Regions from separate parts of the Peribacillus sp. NPDC097675 genome, predicted to be linked through region 1. Evidence: riboswitches for the same ligand, from Rfam matches in the RefSeq annotation. Region 1 holds a riboswitch; the other holds the start of a gene.
The links. Region 1 has a riboswitch for S-adenosylmethionine ahead of metK (methionine adenosyltransferase). Riboswitches for the same ligand answer to the same signal wherever they lie in the genome.
Positions count from the first base shown of each region.

Region 2: it holds a riboswitch for S-adenosylmethionine, as region 1 does, so the genes downstream of both, mtnK (S-methyl-5-thioribose kinase) here and metK (methionine adenosyltransferase) in region 1, are expected to answer to the same signal.

Region 1 covers NZ_JBNNSK010000008.1:50,593-54,018, reverse strand. The annotation lists gene ACQKL5_RS12945 (gamma carbonic anhydrase family protein) at 1-188, shown strand, start outside; gene metK (methionine adenosyltransferase) at 301-1,497, opposite strand; SAM riboswitch class I at 1,664-1,826, opposite strand; gene pckA (phosphoenolpyruvate carboxykinase (ATP)) at 2,400-3,426, shown strand, end outside.
Region 2 covers NZ_JBNNSK010000009.1:177,393-180,818, reverse strand. The annotation lists gene mtnA (S-methyl-5-thioribose-1-phosphate isomerase) at 1-465, opposite strand, end outside; gene mtnK (S-methyl-5-thioribose kinase) at 479-1,678, opposite strand; SAM riboswitch class I at 1,757-1,912, opposite strand; gene ACQKL5_RS14855 (carbon-nitrogen family hydrolase) at 1,988-2,770, opposite strand; gene ACQKL5_RS14850 (pyridoxal phosphate-dependent aminotransferase) at 2,869-3,426, shown strand, end outside.

The DNA of each region.
Region 1 (3,426 bases):
GTGCCTTTATCGGAGCCGGTAGCCTTGTTCCTCAAGGAAAAGTGATCCCACCAAACACGTTAGCGTTTGGACGTCCAGCCAAAGTCGTTCGCGAAATCAATGATGAAGATCGCCAGGATATGGATCGAATCGTTCGTGAATACGCTGAAAAAGGGCAGATTTATAAACAGGCTGAACGAATTAAGTAAAATTCACAAAAATAGGATTCATTGAATTATTCCCTACGTAACCATATTTAATCCTATTTAACTCCATCAAAAAGGTGCCTCGCAAATTGCGAGGCACCTTTTTAATTATGGTTTACGCTTGAGCTTGTGTTTTCAAAGCCTCTGCTTTATCCGTGCGCTCCCAAGGCAAATCAACATCTGTACGGCCGAAGTGACCATATGCAGCTGTTTGTTTGTAGATTGGGCGACGAAGGTCAAGCATCTTGATGATACCAGCTGGACGTAGGTCGAAATTCGCTTCCACCAATTCCACTAGTACCTCTTCACTTACTGTTCCTGTGCCGAATGTATCGACTGAAATCGATACAGGCTTAGCCACACCAATTGCGTATGCTAATTGCACCTCCGCTTTATCAGCTAGGCCGGCAGCTACGATGTTTTTCGCAACGTAACGTGCAGCATATGCCGCAGAACGGTCAACTTTCGTCGCATCTTTACCAGAGAAAGCACCGCCGCCGTGACGAGCGTATCCGCCGTACGTATCAACGATGATCTTACGTCCAGTAAGACCCGCATCCCCTTGTGGTCCACCGATTACGAAACGACCAGTCGGGTTGATGAAGTATTTCGTGTTTTCGTCGATTAAGTCAGCTGGCACAACCGCTTTAATCACATGTTCTTTCAGGTCCGCTTGAATTTGCTCAAGTGTCACTTCAGGATCATGCTGTGTAGAGATGACGATAGTATCTACACGCACAGGCAGGTTATTCTCATCATACTCAACCGTTACCTGTGTTTTACCATCAGGACGCAAATAGCTTAGCGTATCATTCTTACGAACTTGAGAAAGGCGGAAAGAAAGCTTGTGGGCCAATGAAATGGGAAGGGGCATAAGCTCTTCCGTTTCATTGCACGCGAATCCGAACATAAGACCTTGGTCCCCTGCACCGATTGCATCGATTTCCTCTTCCGACATCGTGCCTTCACGTGCTTCTAATGCTTTATCAACGCCCGCTGCGATATCAGCAGACTGCTCATCGATTGAGCTTAGAACGGCACAAGTCTCGGCATCGAAGCCATATTTCGCACGCGTGTAGCCAATTCCTGCAATCGTATCACGGACGATACGCGAAATATCCACGTAAGCCGATGTTGTAATTTCTCCAGCAACAAGCACAAGACCTGTCGTCACACTTGTTTCACACGCGACACGCGCATTTGCATCCTTAGCAAGGATTGCATCTAAAATGGAATCTGAAATCTGATCACAAATCTTATCCGGATGGCCTTCTGTAACAGATTCAGAAGTAAATAGACGTTTCTTTGACATCTTATTTCCTCCTTGGAAGTTAGTATGTTGTAGGCATAAGCCTGATCTTTACGGAACTCGTTTCCCTTATTAGTTTCAATCATAGACACAGAATTCATGAAAAAAACACAAAAACCTTCCCTGGGTTATGAGGAAAGGTTTAAAAATTCTATCATCTATCCTTTCACTCTTATCGTTCAAGGGTCTTTACCTTGCTCAGGTTAGCACCATCACCACAATTCCTTGAAGAATCATCGCTTTATTTTCGGCGATTGATCTTTGGGTCAAGTTCAATATGGCAGGTTGCTGGGTTTCAAAGGGCCTGTCCCTCCACCAACTCGGGATAAGAGAATCCGTACAATTTAAGATACTATCGCATTTAGTCTGAATTTGTCAATGTTTTTCTAATTAGAACATTTTTCCCCATCAACGAAAAATAAAAAAACTTTTTTTATGGCACTGATGAACTATAAATAGTATTCTTAGAGTAGACTGGAATTTCAGACCATTGATATTGATGGATAATTCAGTCACAAGCAATTAGCACTATGGAAACCATATTTTAATCCCTTTTTCCTTTTCATATAGGCTGTTTTACTTCGTTTCTTCCTATATAAAAGAAGATTTTCGATAATCCCAGCGAGAGCCCTAATTTTTTACGGGGGCATCCGTTTCTTACATCCAAGATTGACTACCATAAGATTATCTTCCTTTCTGGGCAACTTTAGTGCTGACCATCCAGGATGGTTCACTGCAAGTATATGCCGGCATTAAACACTAGGTTACTCATGGATATAAAAAAATTGATTAATTTGACTATTCTATAATCGTTCACAAAAAACGTTTAAATAGTATAGACTATTCAATCTAATGTGTTATACTAATTGTAATATAAAACTTAAACAAAGGATGGTATCTCATATATGAATTCTGTTGACGTTAATGAGTTACACCAATTATTAGCAGGGAATAATGTGCAAACTCAGCTCTCAGTTCCTCAATTAGTTGAAAAAGTATTAAGCAGAAATGAAGGCGTTTTAACGTCGACTGGCGCAGTAAAAGCTGAAACCGGCAAATACACGGGCCGTTCACCTAAAGATAAATATATTGTAGAAGAAGCTTCGGTAAAAGATAAAATAGACTGGGGCCCAGTGAACCAGCCAATTTCTGAAGAAGTCTTCAATAATCTATATAGCAAAGTAGTGGACTACCTAAAAGCAAAAGAAGAACTCTTTGTTTTCAAAGGCTTCGCTGGCGCCGACGAATCATCACGCCTTCCTATCCGAGTTGTAAATGAATATGCTTGGCATAACCTTTTTGCTCATACTTTGTTCATCCGTCCGAACGAGGAGGAACTGAGAGGGCATGAAGCAGAATTCACGATCCTATCTGCACCTAATTTCAAAGCCGATCCAAAAGTTGACGGGACTAAATCCGAAACGTTCATCATGGTTTCATTCGAACGCAGAACAATCCTAATCGGTGGAACCGAATATGCAGGTGAAATGAAAAAATCCATTTTCTCCATCATGAACTACCTACTTCCGGAAGAAGAAATCCTTCCGATGCATTGCTCGGCAAATGTAGGTCGTGAAGGCGATGTCGCTTTATTCTTCGGATTGTCCGGTACTGGTAAAACCACGTTATCTGCCGACACGAACCGGAAACTGATTGGTGATGACGAACACGGCTGGTCTTCTAACGGTGTATTCAACATCGAGGGCGGATGCTATGCAAAAACCATTAATCTTTCACGTGAAAAAGAACCACAGATTTTCGACGCCATTCGTTTTGGCGCGGTATTGGAAAATGTAGTGGTGGATCCCGATACGCGCGAAGCGGATTACGATGATAGCTCATTGACGGAAAACACGCGTGCCGCTTACCAAATGCAAGCGATTGATAATATCGTGAATCCAAGTATCGCGGGACATCCAAATACAATCATTT
Region 2 (3,426 bases), on a different contig from region 1:
AGAATCACCTTCGTTGAATAAGGATAGACCGTATTCGCCAATTTTCCGGCACATCTCTTCATCCTCTGCAAATATCTTTTTTGCCTCCGAAACGAGAGCACTTTTTGCTGCAGGTATGCTTTTGGCTGCTTGTAGAGTATTTTCCATTCTTTTTAATGCCCAAAAAAGGTTGACCGCTGTAGGTCTTGAAGAAGCGAGTTTAGCAATATGCTTCGTGACATTTTGTTTGTATTGCCATAAATCAGTAGTGTTTTCTTGAATCGCACCAAGAGCTACGCCAAATGCCGCAGTGAGACCGATGGCAGGAGCACCGCGAACTTTCATGGTCACGATGCTTTCATAGACATCTTTAACCGTAAAAAGCTCGATGAATTCTGTTTTTGATGGCAAGGCTTGCTGATTCAACAAAGTAATATAGGTATCATTCCATTGAACAGAATAGGGTAGTGGTATTGTTGTTGTCATATGTATATCTCCTTTATAGGGTTGAATATGAAGCTACTGTATGCTGCTTTACGACTTCAATTACTGCGGGAATATTAAGTTCTTTTCGATTTTTTATCAAATGGGCACCAATCTTCAAGGTAGCCGTTTTAGCTGCAATTCTAGCTTCTTTATCCTCAATGCCGTTTAAATCAGCAACATGAGATAAACCGATGGTCCTTCGAATCAGTTCGCAGCCTGCAAAGCCGTATGCATCACCTTTGAATTTGGTGAGTACATAAGAAAGGTACCCCTCAATCTTGCTGTACGGACTTTTGTTAGTGGAATTCCATAGTGCTGAATACGTTTTTTCAAACGTAACCATAAAATCCTTAAGATATGTAAAAATCTCTTCCTTTTCAGTAGCCGGACGTGTTATCGCTTGGAAGAGAAGATTCGCAGTGTATTGGCCAAGGTCAAATCCAACAGGACCATAAAAAGCGAATTCTGGGTCAATTACCTTTGTTTCAGTATCACTTGCAAAAATGCTTCCTGTATGTAAATCGCCATGAAGGAGGGCTTCCTGTTCGGATTCGAAACTTTGTTTTAATTTAGCTACTTCAAGTAACAGTTCAGCATCATTCCAGATAGACTGGGCAGCCCCTGTTAACTCCGGTTCAAACTCCCCTGGATGCTCTTCCAAAAAAGGATCGGTGAAAATGAAGACCTCAGTAATTTTGCAGAGTTCAGGATTGGTGAAGTATCGTGCAACCTCTTTTTTCGCGGAAGGTTCCAAATGGAAATCAGAGGTATAAAAAGCGGTCTTGGCAACAAATTCACCGATATGTTTAGATAATAAGGGGAATGGATCTCCATTGATTAATCCGCTCCGGGCAATTTTAAGATGTGATAGATCTTCCATGACGGTGATGGCAAGCTGTTCATCAGAATAATAGACTTGTGGGACAAATTCAGGACAATAGCTTCGGAATTGAATAAGTGCATTTGCTTCGATTGCCGCTCTTTTTAAAGTCAATGGCCAGCTTTCGCCAAGGACCTTTGCGTAAGGAACCGCTTGTTTGATAATGACTCCTTTATTGTTGACGGAGTCGGTAACGTGAAAAACATAATTTAGATTTCCATCACCAATTTCATTACAATGTAATGAGTCAGTTGTATGGATTAACCCAAGTTTTTGTGTCAGGGCGATTGCCGTTTCGTTTGTCAATAGTTTAAAATTCGATGGTTGAGTCATTTCGTTCCCTCCAGCTCTTAGAATATAATGTAAAAAGCCTCTTTCATATAGAAAGAGGCAGAAGTTTCATCTTCGAACCTCTCATCTCCCAGAAAGTAAGCTTTCTGGTGGATTTAGCACCGTGCCCTGTGGATTTTTTAATCCGGCGGAATTTCCGCCCCATTTCACAATGGAATTACAGTCGGTTGCTGGGCTTCATAGGGCCTTTATCCCTCAGCCTGCTCTTGATAAGAGTATTGTTTTTATTTTCAGAAATATTAATCTTCGATAAGATGATATCAATATTTCAAATAGTTTGTCAATGTAAAATTAATAATATTCAGGACGACGGTCTTCAAATACCGGAATTTGACTCCTTGCTTCCGTTACTTTGACTAAATCTAGGGTGCCTAGTAGTAGTTCCTTTTCTTCTCCTGCTTCGCATATGATTTCACCCCATGGATCAATGATTATGGAATGTCCGGCAAATACATTCTTGGGGTCTGATCCCGAACGATTCACAGCAACAACGAAGGCTTGATTTTCAATGGCCCGACTGATTAACAGCGATCTCCAATGACTGAGCCTCGGTTTTGGCCACTCGGCTGATATGAATAAAACTTCCGCACCGCGTATCGTATGGGCCCGTTGCCATTCCGGGAATCGGATATCATAACAAATGAATCCTGCGCAAACTTTTTCATCAAGGGAAAATAATCCATCTTTTTCACCAGGTTGTAAGTAATGGTGCTCATCCATCAATTGAAACAGGTGGAGCTTGTCGTATTCTTTTACGAGTTTGCCTTCTTTATCGATGATGAGCATTGTGTTATAGATACCTTCCGTGGTTTTTTTTGCAATCGAGCCACCAATAAGGTGAATATGGTGTTTTTTTGCAAGTGCTTTTAGAAAGGTTATGGTTTGTTCCGCTTCCTCGTCTGAGATTTCTTGTAATCTCGTTAAATCATAACCGGTTGTCCATAGTTCTGGCAGCACGACGATATCCGGTTTAGACTGTGCAGCTTTTTCAATCCATTGTTCTGCCACCTGAAAATTAATATCCGGTTGTCCAAAGGCAATTTCCATTTGTAGGCAGGCGATTTTCCATTTCATATTAAAACCTCCATATGTAAAAAAGTACTTTACAAGATTATGATAAACATATATCATTTGTGACTAGAATTTCAAGAAATTTCAGAGAAGGTGTAAAGATGGTGCAATTCGAAAAATCCAAACTTCTTCAGGAGCTTCCCAAGCAATTTTTTGCTTCTTTAGTTGAAAAAGTAAATAAGATATCTTCACAAGGCCATGATGTCATTAATCTTGGACAGGGAAATCCAGATCAACCTACTCCAGGTCATATTGTGCAAAGTCTGCAGACAGCATCAGAAAATACTATGAATCATAAATATTCTCCTTTCCGAGGTCATCAATATTTAAAAGAAGCTGCGGCTCTCTTCTATGAACGTGAATATGGCGTCAAGCTAGACCCCAAAACGGAAGTGGCAATTCTATTTGGTGGAAAGGCTGGCCTTGTGGAATTACCGCAGTGCTTATTGAATCCAGGCGATACAATTTTAGTACCTGATCCTGGCTATCCCGATTATTTGTCAGGCGTGGCCTTAGCACAGGCTAAAACAGAAATTATGCCCTTGACGGAAGAAAATGATTTTCTCCCTAATTACCAGGAAATAGATACTAAAGTTTTGGAAAAAGCCAAAATGATGTTTTTGAATTACCCGAATAATCCTACAGGAGCTTCCGCAACA